2 linked regions of the Solitalea lacus genome follow. The main gene of each other region encodes a partner of the protein of the gene in region 2 in a complex. Links are inferred from orthologs where the notes say so. Each region holds a gene or a part of one and is shown on either strand. Other genes may lie near its edges.

What was found.
Region 1: the proteins of meaB (region 2) and L2B55_RS04445 are in contact, whole or in part, in a crystal structure (PDB 8DPB), measured with the Methylorubrum extorquens proteins. The link is inferred for Solitalea lacus from one-to-one orthologs. Residues at the interface, in SOR26638.1 of Methylorubrum extorquens: Arg20, Ala21, Ala24, Arg25, Thr28, Ser32, Arg33, Arg34, His37, Thr98, Gly99, Gly100, Ser101, Ile102, Leu103, Lys106, Thr107, Ala110, Ala113, Ile114, Asp115, Arg116, Ala118, Phe119, Ile120, Arg121, Pro122, Pro124; in SOR27001.1 of Methylorubrum extorquens: Glu577, Glu578, Asn579, Asp580, Gly581, Arg582, Arg583, Arg585, His596, Ala604, Ser605, Ala608, Asp609, Gly611, Phe612, Asp613, Val614, Asp615, Ile616, Gly617, Pro618, Leu619, Glu625, Arg628, Gln629, Val631, Glu632, Asn633, Asp634, Glu661.

Annotation. Positions count from the first base shown.
Region 1 is NZ_CP091740.1:1,037,214-1,045,154, reverse strand. Bases 2,265-5,194 are described here. They hold L2B55_RS04445 (acyl-CoA mutase large subunit family protein), read right to left. Parts: upstream 4,536-5,194; coding sequence 2,994-4,535; downstream 2,265-2,993. Other genes in these bases: L2B55_RS04440 (DUF7935 family protein), read right to left, coding at 4,646-5,185; L2B55_RS04450 (IS110 family RNA-guided transposase), read right to left, coding at 2,265-2,553. Also shown: L2B55_RS04455 (IS1634 family transposase), read left to right, coding at 1-1,067; more of L2B55_RS04450, read right to left, coding at 1,474-2,264; L2B55_RS04435 (HesB/IscA family protein), read left to right, coding at 5,258-5,620; L2B55_RS04430 (ABC transporter permease), read left to right, coding at 5,831-7,063; rfbB (dTDP-glucose 4,6-dehydratase), read right to left, coding at 7,200-7,941. UniProt on the Escherichia coli protein: Catalyzes the interconversion of succinyl-CoA and methylmalonyl-CoA. Could be part of a pathway that converts succinate to propionate.
Region 2 is NZ_CP091740.1:4,355,146-4,363,150, forward strand. Bases 1,953-4,946 are described here. They hold meaB (methylmalonyl Co-A mutase-associated GTPase MeaB), read right to left. Parts: upstream 3,903-4,946; coding sequence 3,003-3,902; downstream 1,953-3,002. Other genes in these bases: L2B55_RS18720 (OmpA family protein), read right to left, coding at 1,953-2,635; L2B55_RS18730 (glycosyltransferase family 2 protein), read left to right, coding at 4,031-4,783; L2B55_RS18735 (ABC transporter ATP-binding protein), read left to right, coding at 4,792-4,946. Outside these bases: L2B55_RS18710 (EamA family transporter), read right to left, coding at 1-691; L2B55_RS18715 (RidA family protein), read right to left, coding at 698-1,078; L2B55_RS19005 (DUF6728 family protein), read right to left, coding at 1,158-1,301; more of L2B55_RS18720, read right to left, coding at 1,379-1,952; more of L2B55_RS18735, read left to right, coding at 4,947-6,627; L2B55_RS18740 (glycosyltransferase), read left to right, coding at 6,659-7,660; glf (UDP-galactopyranose mutase), read left to right, coding at 7,693-8,005. UniProt on the Escherichia coli protein: Binds and hydrolyzes GTP. Likely functions as a G-protein chaperone that assists AdoCbl cofactor delivery to the methylmalonyl-CoA mutase (MCM) ScpA and reactivation of the enzyme during catalysis.

The DNA.
Region 1 (7,941 bases), 3.3 Mb from region 2 along the record:
TCAATCAGCAACTGGATGTTGTTTTCTATGATGTCACCACACTTTATTTTGAAAGTGAACTAGAACAAGAGGGGGCTTTACGACAAAAGGGCTTTAGTAAAGATGGTAAGATTGGTACTACCCAGATCTTGTTTTGCCTGCTGATTGACCGGGATAAACAGCCTATAGGGTATCAGGTATTCAAAGGCGACACGTTCGAAGGTCATACGTTTGAAAAAGCGGTAAAAGACCTGAAGAAAGACTATCAGATCAATCAGGTGATTGTAGTGGCTGACCGGGGGATGCTTTCCAAAAACAATCTTGATGTTACCACCGAAAGCGGTTATGAATTTATTGTAGGCGAAAGGTTAAAGAAGCTTCCCGGTTCCCTCCAGGATTTCCTGCTGGACTTGAAGAACTACCATGGAGAATGGAGCTATAGCGATAGTGAAGATCAGCTTGTTATGGTTCGCTATGCAACGATCGAATATCAGGGAAGGGTGATTATTGGGACCTATTCGGCTAAAAGGGCAAAAAAAGATGCCCACGACCGGGCAGAAAAGCTGCAGACAGCCGAAACTTTATTATCCCGCCCCGAACTCCTCAGTAAAAAGGCGGGTCGTTTCTATTTGAAAAAACAAGGTTCACAAACCTATCAGCTGGACCAGGAAAAAATAAAACGCGATGAACGTTTTGACGGCTTTCTGGCTATTGCCACTAACAATAAGAGTCTCTCGGTAAGTGAAACGCTGGAGCAGTATAAACACCTTTACAAAATTGAACATACCTTCCGCACATTTAAATCCCATCTGGAAACCCGTCCAATGTTTCATTGGACAGATAAGCGGATAGAAGGTCATATCTGCCTTTGTTACCTGTCCTATACCTTACTGAACTTCACCTTGCTAAAACTGGAAAAAGCCGGGTTCAAGACGACCGAAGGAAAACTGCGGAAACTTCTCGATAAAATGCAGGTGAGTTTAGTGGAGCAACAGGACAAAAACTATTTCCTACGATCTGCAGCCTCTGAGGAAGAAACTGACTTTCAGCAGAAACTTGGCCTAAAATCGCTCCCTTCTATGTTGTAAAGCAAGAGATCTGGAAGTTTTTTTAATGATTACCTTTGTGATATAAATCCGAAGAGGAAGTGGGCGCTGCTGGAGAGCAACTCACCAGCAATAGGATTTATGACGGTGAATATAGCTTTGAAGCCCCACAATGACAGGGGCTTTTTTGCTGTATTCATTGTCCTAAATGGCTAAAGAAAACTCTCTTGCCCTGAATCTTCAGACACACCTGTCTTTTCAATGAACTAAAAGCCTATAAAAACATCCTTCTATTAGCAGAACCGGTAAATCGGGCTGCAATGCCGTGTTTAATTTTTTATAGATAGTGAGCTGTAGCCTTCAGATAGCAGATACAGAATGACCAGCACTGCAGGAAGCGTGTTATCAGTCTCAGATTAAAAGGATGTTTTTATATGGCGTTTTAGTTTTATTTAACCACTGCACACTCATATTCTTGTTTGTTTATTAATACATACCTGATTCTGTTGAGTAATTTCCGGGCTATTCTTACGATGGCCTTATTCGGTTCCATTCGCCGGCAATACTCATGAAAACTTTTAGTCAGTGCCGGATCCAGGCGTGCGGCTACCCATGCACTTTCAATCAGGGCGCTGCGCAGCACGCTATGCCCCCGTCGGGTGATAGTACCGGCTAGTTCTTTTTCCCCACTTGAATGCGTCGAGGGGATGAGTCCTATAAAACTGCAGAGTTGATCCGTGTTTTTAAACCGGTTAATCGTCTCCAGCTCGGTTAATAAGGTCATGGCCGTTAATAATCCGATGCCAGGGATACTTCGCAGTAAAGCGATGGCTTCCTGGTAAGTACCTGTTTTTGATAGCTCTAGTAAATGCCGGGTGAGTTGCAATACAGAGGCTCTCAAATGTTTCGCTTCTAAAATCATGGCCTGCAGGGCCGTTTTACTACTCTGCTCAGCCATAGCGATGCTTTCCAGCCAATCAACAAAAGGTTTCGACCAGTGGGACTGTTTTTTGGTGAAGGGCGCAGGTAGTTCAATGCCATGAAAGTACAGGAACGATTTTACCCGGTTTTTATACCGGGCAAGGTCCTTGGTCAGTATGGACCGGGTGCGAACTAAACAACGGTCCTCTAGGGTTTTACTGGAAGGAACATAAATCGGGATTAAGGCGCCACTTCTTAATGAGTGTGCGATTTTACGGCTATCCCTGGAATCCTCTTTTTGCACTTTTTCTTTATCGGTGGTGGGAATATCGGCAGGATTGACCACGATGGAGTGAATGCCCAGAGCCTCCAAGCGGTTATGGATCCAGTAGCCGCAGAAGCCTGCTTCGTAGGCGGAATGATAGGTGCCGCCGGGGAAATTCTGCCGGAGATACTGGTGTAATACTTCGGGTTTAGGTGGCTGCGAAAAGGTTTTATGGGTGAGCAGTTCAGTCATAACGGTAACCTGCCAGCTTTTTAAGTGCACGTCAAAACCAACATAAATGTTTTGACCGCTAAAATCTAATTGATTAACTTGTGGTTGCATAAGTTCCAGTGTTATAAAATTTTAGGGGTTCTTTCTTAAATTTACATAACTTCCTGGAACTTATTCCTTTACAAACATACGGCCTTCAGTATTGAATGTAGCCTCCTTGAATCAATATCTTTAAAATCAACCACTTAGCTATTTCTTGTAGTGTGCCTGATTTTTCGTATCTATTTGGTTATAAATATTTTATGTTATTTTGCTGTCAAACTCAAGAGCTGGTTTCCCGGTTCGTTTTTCAAGTATAGAACAAAAAATGTGGATAAAAAAGTTTTTTTGAAAATAACAAAAAACCGCATTTAATCCTATTTAAACGCGATTTTTTGCTCTATTTCGCCCTTAATTTACGCTAAGGTATGTTGATATTTTTTATTTGTTAATTACTTTTTGGATTTAATGTAAAGTTAAATTATATACCTTAAAGTTAACAAAATATTAGCTTAAAACTCTCCAAAAACACCTCTTAGCACATCTGCAATTTCGCCCAGAGTGGCATAGTTTTCAACCGATTGTAAAATGTGTGGCATTAAGTTCGATCCGTCTTTGGCAGCACCTTTCAATGCCTCAAGCGATTTTCTCACTGCGTCATTGTCCCGTTCAGCTTTTAGCTTCTTCAATTTTTCAATTTGCAGGTTTCGAATAGAGTCATCAACCCTGAACACCTCTCCCATAGGAGGTTCTTCAACCTGAAATTTGTTCACCCCAACAATAACTCGTGCACCGTTCTCAACATCCTTCTGATACTGATAAGCAGCATCAGCTATTTGTTGTTGAATATATCCTTCCTCAATTGCAGTAACAGCTCCGCCCATGACATCAATTTTTTCTATATAAGCCCAAGCAGCCGCCTCAATTTCATCGGTAAGGGTTTCAACAAAATATGAGCCTGCCAGTGGATCCACCGTTTCCGGCACCCCACTTTCAAAAGCAATTAGTTGTTGAGTACGTAATGCAATTCGAGCAGCTTCCTCAGTCGGCAACGACAATGCCTCATCAAAGCCATTGGTATGCAATGACTGAGTTCCTCCCATAACAGCGGCCATTGCCTGAACCGCAACACGAATAATGTTATTTTGGGGTTGTTGAGCTGTTAATGTAGACCCTCCCGTTTGAGTATGAAAACGCAATTGCTGTGCTCTTGGGTCTGTTGCCCCTAATTCCTTGGTAATAGTAGCCCACATTCTACGAGCTGCCCTAAATTTGGCCACTTCTTCAAAGAAATTGTTATGACAATTAAAGAAGAAAGATAATCGCTTAGCAAACACATTGATATCCAATCCGGCAGCAAGGGCCGCCTTTAAATAAGCTTTACCATTAGCCAATGTAAATGCCAGTTCCTGAACTGCAGTTGAGCCGGCTTCACGAATATGGTAACCTGAAATCGAAATGGTGTTCCATTTAGGAAGCTCCTTGCTACAGTATTCAAAAATGTCTGTAATGATGCGCATTGAAGGTTTAGGAGGATAAATGTAAGTCCCCCTGGCTGCATATTCCTTTAATATATCATTTTGGATAGTTCCTGAAATTTGCCTTAAGTCAGCACCTTGTTTTTTTGCCAAAGCAATATACATGGCCAATAATATAGATGCTGTAGCATTAATGGTCATTGAAGTTGTTATTTTTTGCAATTCAATGCCATCAAAAAGAATCTCAATATCCTTCAATGAATCAATTGCCACACCTACCTTGCCAACTTCTCCTTCTGCCAATTCATGATCAGAGTCATATCCTATTTGAGTTGGCAAATCAAAAGCCACCGAAAGCCCCATTGTTCCGTTCTGCAGCAAATAATGATAGCGCTTATTGGATTCTTCAGCAGTAGAAAACCCTGCATATTGCCGCATTGTCCACAGCTTACCACGATACATATCAGGCTGAATTCCTCTTGTAAACGGAAACTCTCCTGGCTTTTCAGTTATGGTTTTGGCTTCGGTATAAAGCTGTTTAATTTCTATACCAGAAGTGGTCATAAATTTTTTCATAATTTCTTGATTGGCTTTATTTCATCAGTGAACGGTGCAAAGAAAAACAAAACATCAACTAAACTCCCCGATTAGTTTTCTATTGTTCAAATACAGCCGATTTATTCCTATTAATATAATTTGCTCACTTCTGCTCTTAACAAGGAATTAGTTTGTGCATAAGGATCTGAAGGCATTTTACTAACATGCTCCAACACTGCCCTGCTTAATTCAAAAGCGGTAGTATTGGCTGGCATAGAAGAGGCAATAGTGTTAATAAGCAAAATAGTTTCATCTTTTGTCTTTTTTACTGCCTGCCATGCAGCTTCACTAACATAAACCTGTTGTGACAAGTTATGCTCAAATTCATTCCTAATTTCATTTAAACATACAGCCTGCATGTCAGTTGCTGTTAGTCCTTGTGGCGAAACACGGATAAATAAACTGGCAGGAGTAATTCTTTCGATTAATAAAGTTAAACGTTCATATGCTGCTAAACGCAATGGCAATGTTTGATTTTGAGCATTTTTTTTCAGCTCAAACAAGTGATCCCCTAATCCTTTATTTTTTTTACTGAAGTACTCCTTAATCGAGAAAACAAAAAGAATCAGTAATCCCACTACAGGAATACCAATGTTAAAAAGTTGTTGAGTTGAAATTTCTAAAAGCATGATATGATTTAATTCGAAAAACAAAAATGACAATTAGGATGTATATTTGTAAAAAAATTTAGTGTATTTAATATGGAAGCTACAGTTCAGTCAAATACAAACACCTTTGTACCGGTAACGTTTACCCCTGGTGCAGTTAAGGAATTAAAGAAACTGATAGAGCAAAAAGAACTTACCGAAGAATTTGGGTTACGCGTAGGCGTTGAAGGCGGAGGTTGTTCAGGCATGAACTATGTTCTTGGTTTTGACAAGAAAAAAGAAGGGGATGAAATCTTCTTTGTTGAAGGTATTCAGATATTTTTAAACAAGGCACATAACCTTTACCTTGTTGGCATGCAGGTTGACTGGCAGGATGGTTTAAATGCCCGAGGCTTTATATTTAACAACCCAAACGCCACTAGTACATGTGGCTGTGGAAGCTCATTTTCAGCTTAAAAGACCTTTAAATATCTCTCAAGAGGAACTCGCTAATTCAAGTTCCTCTTTTTCTTTGGCATTTGCGATAGAATTTGCAGATAAGCCAATAGCGATTTCCTGTAAAATTTCCGTGAAACATATCACTTCTTCTATCTCTTCATTATTTTAGTTGGTCAATCATTCGCTCTGAGAATTCTATTTATCAATTCTTATTTAGAAATTTACCACATGGACCCGCGTGAAAATCTGAAAGTAGGCGTACAATCAATAAAAGCTAACCGCTTGAGAACTACTCTTACTGCCTTAATTATTTCCATAGGAATTATGGCCCTTGTTGGTATTTTAACGGCTATTGACGGTGTAAAAAGTTACGCTAATAATACCTTTGCGAGCATGGGATCCAATTCGTTCACCATCAGGAACAGAGGAATGGGAATACGAATTGGGGGAGGAGGTTCAGCCCCAAAGAGGTTTCCGGCTATTAAATACGACGAAGCTCAAGAATTCAAGCAGCGTTTCAACCATGGCGGATTGGTTTCGGTTTCAACAGTAAGTTCATGGGGAGCCACAATAAAATATGCAAACAAGAAAACCAACCCTAATATCAACGTAACTGGGGGAGATGAAAACTACCTATTAACATCAGGCTATAAGCTTGGCGAAGGCCGGAATTTCTCCAATTCAGAAGTTCAAAATGGATGGAATGTAGTAATAATTGGAAATGAAATAAAGAAAAACCTGTTTGAAAATTCCGATCCGATCAATAAAATCATCAGTATTGGAAACGATAAATACAAAGTAATTGGAGTATTGGCTGAAAAGGGAACTGCTGCAGTAGGCCCAGGCGACCGTTTTTGTTTAATTCCAGTACTTAGAGCTAAAATGGTATCAGGAAGCCAAAATAAAAGCTACACCATTACCGTAAGTGTACAAACTCCACAAAATATGGAACCAGCCATAGGAGAAGCCACCGCATCAATGCGTAACATTAGAAAATTGAACATTACGCAAGAGAACAACTTTGAGATCACCAAAAGCGATGCTCTTGCTAATACATTTTTAGACATTATAAGTTATCTTACCATTGCGGCTATTATTATAGGGTCTATTACGCTTATTGGAGCATCGGTAGGATTAATGAACATAATGCTGGTTTCCGTTACCGAACGTACTCGTGAAATAGGCATACGTAAATCACTTGGCGCCACTCCACATGTTATCCGCAGTCAGTTTTTATTTGAAGCCATTATCATTTGTCTTATAGGAGGTGCAGGCGGTATAATACTTGGCATTCTAGCCGGCAACGGACTTTCCATTTTAATTGGCGGAGGGTTTATAATTCCCTGGCTATGGATATCTGCTGGCATTTGCCTTTGCGTTGCGGTAGGCTTAATATCAGGACTCTACCCAGCGGTCAAAGCATCACGCCTTGACCCGGTTGAAGCACTGCGTTATGAATAAAATTAACTTCCTGAGCCAGGAGAGGGAATTATTGATCAGACTGTGAATAATGTCTTGTACTAAGTAGTATTGGCTATTCGCAAAACCTACAACACAGAAACTACAAAAAAACCGGCATAAAGCCGGTTTCTATATATTACTGGGTGTACTGCTTATTATAATAATCCTGATAAGCCCCTGAGGTTACTCGCTCAAGCCACTCTTCATTGGCTAAATACCAATCTACCGTTTTTTCTAAACCTTCTTCAAACTGAAGCGAAGGTTTCCACCCTAATTCATTCTGAAGTTTAGTTGAATCGATAGCATAACGTAAATCATGGCCTGCACGGTCTTTCACAAATGTGATTAATTTTTCTGAAGTTCCGGTTGCCTTATTAAGTTTCCTGTCCATAATAGTACATAGCAAGCGAATAACATCTATATTTTTCCACTCGTTATGTCCTCCTATGTTATAGGTTGTTCCGTTTTTAGCCGTATGGAATATCACATCGATTGCACGTGCATGATCCTCAACAAAAAGCCAGTCGCGAACGTTTTCTCCTTTGCCATAAATTGGAAGCGGTTTACTGTTCTTTATATTGTTGATACAAAGAGGAATCAGTTTTTCCGGAAAATGGAAAGGTCCATAGTTGTTTGAACAATTTGAAATCACTACTGGTAATCCGTAAGTATCTCCGTACGCTCTTACAAAATGGTCAGACCCTGCCTTTGAGGCGGAATAAGGGCTATGCGGATCATACTTAGTTTCTTCTGTAAACATTCCCGTTTCGCCTAAACTTCCGTACACCTCATCAGTTGATACGTGATAAAAGCGCTTACCAGCAATTTCTTTACCTAAAGATGGACTCCATATTTTTTTTGCAGCATTTAACAAATTC
Region 2 (8,005 bases):
AAGGTATAATCGTAAATACAACTGCTATGATTACAATGTTTATCCAAAAATTGAAAGATGCTGGAATTTCATGCGGGTTCAATAGCTCTAAAGGCAGGATAAAAACACAGGAAATCAATAACTGTATTCCTAACAAGTTTAGTTTGTCAAACCCTTGAATACTACGCTGCGCTATAAGATATCCGGCAAATAATATAGCTACAAAAAAAGACCAAAGTACATCACTTAAATGCCCCCATCCCAAAATAGCTGAACTTATCAGACTTATTCCAATGGCAAGCCATTTTAATTTACTTAGCGGTTCCTTTAAAATCAGGAAAGCGCCAATTGCTGTCAGTAATGGACAAACCATATAAGCAAATGCTCCAGCTTGAACACTCACATTGTTTATAACATAAATAAACGACAACCAATTGCCTGTAAGCAATATACAGGATAGAATAACGATTCTCCAGAGGTGGCTTTTGTTGGCAACGTTCTCTTTATAATGATAAATATCCGCTCTCAATTGTCTTTTTCTGAATATCAGAATAACCAGCACTAAAACAGCGAGTGAAGTAAAGATGCGGTAATCCAGGATCTGCTGAGCTGGAAAAAGACTGAGGTTTCTTAGCACAATGGCAAAGAAACCCCAAATTACCGGAGAAATAAATCCGGCTAAAAAATATTTATACTGTTGTTTTTGCTCCAATTGGCCTTAAAGTTTTACAGCAACAACAGATATTTCGACATTCACATTTTTGGGCAGGCACGCTACCTCAACAGTTTCACGAGCAGGATAATTTCCACTGAAATAGCTTCCGTAAACTTCATTAACGATCGCAAAATCGCTCATGTTTTTCAAGAAAATACCTGTTTTAACCACGTTTTCAAAAGTTAAACCTGCGGCTTCCAAAATCGCACTCAAATTTTTCATAACCTGATGAGCTTCTTTATTTATATCACCAGATACAATTTCATTGGTTTCAGGTACAATTGCAATTTGTCCGGATACAAATAACATATTCCCTGCCCATACAGCCTGATTATAAGGCCCAATTGGTGCAGGCGCATTTTCTGTTTTTACTATAGACTTCATTTATGATTATAATATTAGAATAGATTTTGCGTACTGATCTCTTCAAATTCTGAATGAATTATGTATATAGGAATAAGGTCTATTTAATTAAAAAAACTTCAACAAGCTTATAAATAACCCCTGCCAGAAACATGATAATGGCAATCCTATTGATCCAATGCATTACTTTAATATTGAAGTTAGTTGGACGATTGGGATCTTTTTTTCGGAAGTAGTACAACATATTATGCAAAATTATAAAAAAGGGAGTCCCGATAATAATCAGGACTCCCTTTTTTATAAAATTTTATCGTCTTCTACTTATTGAACTTTGAATTCAACACGACGGTTTTTCTGACGACCTTCTTCAGTGTCGTTCGATGCTACCGGACGAGTTTCGCCGTAACCTTTAGTTGTGATGTTACCTGATTTTACTCCGGCTTTCACTAAAGCTTTTTTCACTGAACTTGCGCGACGTTTTGATAAGTCCATGTTGTAAGCTTCGGTACCTTCTGCTGAAGCGTGACCTTCTAACAACATTTTACCGCCTGAAGCTTTCAATTCGTTCGCCATGTTTTCAATCGCACCCATTGACTCTGGACGTAATTTGTCTGAGTTAAAGTCGAATTGAATGGTGTTGCTTTGCTCAGCTACTGCGGCTGTAGGCTCTGGTTTAGGGAACACGATGGTACGACCTGCACCGTCAACTACGTTGCCTGCTGGAGTATTTGGCTCTTTGTCAAACACATCCGATACGCCGTCTCCGTCAGAATCTTTCTTCATGTTCGATACATCACCTTCTGTAGCGGCTACACGTGATTTCAATGCTTCAACTTCCTGACGTAATTGATCGTCTTTCAACTCATCATACATCAAGGCATAAGGGTTTGCCCAATCTAGGTTTTTCTTCGATTTGTTACCCAAGCTGAAGTTCAAACCTGCATAACCGTACGACCATTTGTCGTTAGCTGAACCATACCAGGTTCTGTCCAAGTTATCCGCATCCAGGAAGTTCATGGTGTAACCTAAGTCCAAACCAATGCGCTCTGATAATTTGAATTTCAAACCACCACCTACTGGGAAGAACTGCTCAGTACGGGTTTCGCTATCTGGCTTGTAACCGGTTAAACCGTAACCACCTTGCACGTATAACGCCACTTTGCTGTCGCGTTTCCACAACAAGCTGGTCAAGTCGATTTGTGCTTGTAAGGAAGCTGCATAGTTAATGGTTGTTTCAAACGAAGAGAAACCAGGGTTGCCCTGTCCGTTTTCATTTGGGTTGTAGGAACCTGATACTTTACCTCCTTGGTAGTCCAATTTCAAGGCAAATGCATGGGTGATTTGCTTTTGAATGTACGCTCCGTAACCAAAGTTTGCATCCCATTCATTGTAATCGTTATGGCCACCTAAGAAGATAACAGGAGCATTAACACCGCCGTTAACCCCAATTGACCATGTGTTGAATTGTTTGGCCCCGCCAAACACTTTCGCGCCACCATCTTGGGCAAACGCAGATAGCCCGCTAAATGCTGCAACCAGCGTTAAAGCTGCTACCTTTTTAAAAGTAGATTTGTTCATAGTCGATCAAATATTAGTTAGATATATATTGTTCAAGTTTAAATATATAGCATAAATGCTAGGCAAATATAGAATATTTTCATTAATTACATAACTTAGCCAAAAATCATACAAGCTTTAACTCAAAGTTATTCTTTCATCAGGAAAACAAAACTAATACTTTACTTCTAAGGCAACTGTCTGCAATTTGATTTTAACACACTGCTTTCAAAATATTAATGTAACAAAATTAATGTGCGCAACCAAATATTGTCTTAACTTTTTGCAATTTAAGGCGATTTTATTAACAATAATTTAATTTTTAAACCTAAAATATCTATCAATTATTTCTAGCTTAACCTTATTACATTCCTTATGATTTATAATCTTAAGAGTCATAATTGCCAATAAATCGATATAAATTAAATCCTGGTTTACTTAGCCCAATAGTTACTTCTTTTAACAATTGAGTTTTATCGATATCATGCATTCTTCTATGTTGAATTATCCGGAAAGCCTTTTCCAGCATTAGAAATGGCTTTTTTTCATTTTCTGCTAAAGGATAATGCTGCTCAATGCGGGAAAACAAATCCCCAACCCCTTCGTTTTTATCGGCAATTGTTTTAATGACAGGAACCTGCCATAGCGAGGCTGGACGTTGATGAACAAGTTTTTGAAGATTACGGGCAAATGTATCAGCCCCAACATGATCTGCTTTATTTACAACGAAAATATCTGCTATTTCCATTAATCCTGATTTAATGGTCTGGATCTCGTCTCCCGCCTCCGGAACCAGAACTACAATTGTTGTATCTGCTAACCCAACAATTTCTACTTCTGACTGCCCTACTCCCACTGTTTCAACAATTATGAAATCAAACGCCGCTGCTTTCATTACATCAACCACTTCAATGGTTTTTGCGGATAAACCGCCCAAAGATCCTCGCGTAGCCAATGACCTAATAAACACATTAGGATTATTGAAGTGTTCAGCCATCCGAATGCGATCGCCTAATAGTGACCCTAAATTAAATGGAGAAGTTGGATCTATAGCAACGACCCCTACTCGCATTCCTTGTTGGGTTATAGTAGAAATCAGCCTGTTAACCAGTGTGCTTTTACCCGCTCCCGGAGGGCCGGTAATACCAATTACAGGAACATTACGTGACAAATCCAAATTAAGTAAGAGTTCTTCGGCACCTTGGATTTCATTTTCAACCCAGCTAATAGCTCTTGAAAGAGCCCTAAAATCACCCTTTTTTATTTTGTTTAGCAAATCGTGAGTCATTCAAGCATGTTTTCAGACTCAAAGTAAAGAAAATATCCGCTGAAACACTCCCACTAATTGTCAATTAGAAGGTATGGTTCAGATTGGTTATTATTTCTACCTTTGTAAGCTAATTTTTCAACAATTAAATGCCACAAAAACTAAGTGCTGTTATAATAACTTATAATGAGGAAAAAAACATTGAACGATGCATTAAATCATTGACTGACTGGGTTGATGAAATTATTGTAGTTGATTCAAAAAGCACCGACAGTACTCCTGAAATTTGCAAAAAATATCCGGTTAAATTCATCAGCGTTGATTGGATGGGTTATGGTCCTACTAAAAACTTTGGCGCTGAAAACGCAGCAAATGAATATATCCTTTCAATTGATGCTGATGAAGCTATTTCTGCTGAACTTAAGGATTCTATACTAAAGGAAAAAAATAAAGGATTTGAAGGAGTTTATTCATTTAATCGTTTAACCAGTTTTTGCGGAAAGTGGATTAAGCATGGAGATTGGTACCCGGACACCAAAGACCGGATTTATCCAAAATCTATCAGCTGGAATGCTTCTGCTGTACATGAAGATCTTTTAATTCCGCCTGATTGCAAAAAAAACCATTTAAAAGGCGATTTACTGCATTATTCGTATTACCAAAAAGAAGACCTGATAAAGAAATATTTAAAATACGCGGAATTAGGTGCCGCCGACAGAAAGGGTAAATCCAAACCCTACCTGTTGTTCAAAGCAATCTCTAGCCCCATTTTTTATTTTATAAAGAACTACTTCTTTAAGCGAGGTTTTTTAGATGGGAAGCAAGGCTTTTTTGTAAACGCTTACGGTTCTTATTATACATTTTTAAAATACAAGCTGGCTTTTAAGCCTACTTCAAAATAATACAAAGGATGAAAACTTATTTCAGACTACTTTCATTCGCTAAACCAATTGGGAAATATGCGGTACCTTATATTTTCACCACCATATTAGCTGTGATATTCGGTACATTAAATTTTGCTTTATTAATACCTTTACTCCAAGCGCTTTTCTCTGAAGACAATACAAAGGCTATTTTAACTAAACCAGAATTCCAATATTCATTTGAATACTTTAAAACCCTTTTCTATTATCATTTTTATCAAGCAAAAGGAACTTATGGAATTTACGGTTCGTTAAAGTTTGTTAGTGTAATAATTGTTTGTTCAGCTTTTTTAAGCAATCTATTCCGATATCTTTCTCAGCGTTTCATGGAAGAGCTTCGTGTTCATACCATGCAAAACCTTCGGGTTAGCGTTTTTGAAAATGTGATGAACATGAATGTCGGCTTTTTTAACAATGAACGAAAAGGAGATATTATCTCAAAAGTAGCTTCCGATGTTCAGGTTGTGCAATTTACAGTAACAAGTACATTGCAGGTAATTTTCCGCGACCCGTTGCAGCTTATTGCTTATTTCATTTTCATGTTTACCGTTTCGGTTAAATTAACGCTCTTTTCAATTCTTGCAGTTCCAATTGCAGGTATTGCAATAGCGGCATTGGTAAAACGCTTAAAAAAACAAGCACAATCACTACAAGAAAGCTATTCAAATATGATTAGCTTTTTGGATGAGGCTCTTTCTGGCATCAAAATCATTAACGCTTTCAATGCCGTACCTTTTATTAAGCAGAAATTTAAAGATGAGAATATTTATTACTCAAGAATAAACTATAAAATGATTCGTCGCCAGCAGCTGGCCTCTCCTATTTCAGAATTTTTAGGCATTGTTACTGTAGCCGGAATTTTATTATATGGGGGATACATGATCACGCATGGACAGTCTGGCTTAACAGCGGCTCAATTTATAGGATATATCGCGGCGTTTTCACAAGTAACCCGTCCGGCTAAGGCTATTTCCGAAGCATTCACCTATATTAACCAAGGACTGGCTGCAGGAGAGCGTGTCTTAGAGCTTGTTGACACCAAGCCTCAAATAGTAGACAAACCGACTGCAATTACCGCAGAATTATTCCGCAATAAAATTGAATTACAAAATGTCGAGTTTTCGTACACCGACCGAATAGTACTGGATAAAGTTTCGTTTGAAATAAATAAGGGAGAAACCGTTGCCTTGGTTGGACCTTCCGGCAGTGGCAAAACCACAATATGTGACCTTCTGCCTCGCTTTTATGATGTAAACGGCGGTTCGATTTTATTCGACGGCGCAGACATAAGAGATCTTAAAATTGACTCCATCAGGGCTCAAATCGGCCTGGTTCCACAAGAGTCTGTTTTATTTAATGATACAATCTTTAACAATATTGCCTTTGGAAAACCCAATGTAACTTTGGAAGAAGTAATTGAGGCCGCCAAAATTGCCAATGCCCATAACTTTATTATGGAAACTGAAGATGGCTATGAAACCAATATTGGCGACAGAGGCGCTAAATTATCTGGAGGCCAGCGCCAAAGATTGTGTATTGCACGTGCTGTTTTAGGGAATCCTCCTATAATGTTATTGGATGAAGCAACTTCAGCTCTGGATACTGAATCAGAGAAACTGGTGCAGGATGCCTTAAATCGTTTAATGCAAAATCGCACTTCGTTAGTAATTGCTCACCGCTTAAGCACCATCCAAAACGCTGATAAAATTATTGTGCTTGAAAAAGGTAAAGTAATTGAGCAAGGCTCCCATCAGGAGTTGTTGACCAAAGAAGGGCTATACTATAAACTAATTAACATGCAGTCGTTTGGTGCGGAAGCATAATTCGAACTAACCAACGTTTTTTGCCATTTTAATGACCACAATCGATCAACACAACCCAATTAAACTAAGTGTCATAATTTGTTGCTTCAACAGCAGCAAATTATTAGGGCCAACCCTGCAAGCACTCTCTTTGCAGAAAAAAACTGAACCATTTAGTTGGGAAATAATTGTTGTTGACAACAATAGTTCTGACAACACTTTTGAATTCGCCGAAAATGAATGGAAACAATTAGGATCTCCTTTTAAATTGCTAGTGGTACGAGAGCCTAATGCCGGATTAATGAATGCCAGAGAGAAAGGCAAAAGTGTAAGCTCTGGAGAGATTTTAATTTTTTGTGATGATGATAATCGTTTAAACGAGAATTACGTTGCAACAGTAATTAACGAATTTGAAAACGATCAAAAACTAGCTGCATTAGGGGGAAGAGGTATCCCCGTATTTGAAACAGAGAAACCGAAATGGTTTGACAAATATGCCATAAACTATGCAGTTGGTAAACAGAAGGGAGCTCAGTCGGTCATAAAAAACCTGTATGGAGCAGGTATTGCTTTACGAAAATCCTATTTGCAGAAGCTGTATGATTCCGGATTTGAACCTAAACTCATAGGAAGAAAGGGCTCCATTTTACTTGCAGGAGAAGATACCGAGTTGGTTTTTGCCCTTCAGTTTATGGATGTTAACATAGGTTATAATGACGACCTAACCTTTGAACATTACTTAACTTCAAAACGCTTAAACTTTGACTATTTATGTGAAATGCGCAAGGGAATTGGCGCAGCACAACCCATTTTAAACTTATATAAGTTGGTTCATGCCAATAAACAGATGGATAAATTTTATTACCTCCGTCAGCTTATTGGTGCTTACACAAAAATGATTAAACAAACCCTGTTTAGTCCAACTTCAACGCGAAGGACTCCTCGCTTAACATATAATCAAGGATACATTCAGGCGCTAAAAGACAGTAAAGCTGAGCTTCATACGTTTATGGAAGAAATTCAAAACTTACAACTTAAATTAAAGAAATCATAATCTCGCTATAGCACTCTACACTTTAATTAACCATGAATAATCATTCATTCAAATACGATTACTTAATTGTAGGAAGCGGTTTATTTGGAGCCGTTTTTGCACACGAAGCTAATTTAAGAGGCTTTAAATGCTTGGTAATAGATAAACGCAATCACTTGGGTGGAAATGTACATTGCAAATCAGTTGAGGGAATTAATGTACATTCTTATGGAGCTCACATTTTTCACACTAATGATAAAGAGATTTGGCAATACGTCAACCAATTTGCCTCATTCAACAACTATATAAATTCTCCTGTAGCCAATTATAATGGGGAACTTTATAACCTTCCTTTCAACATGAACA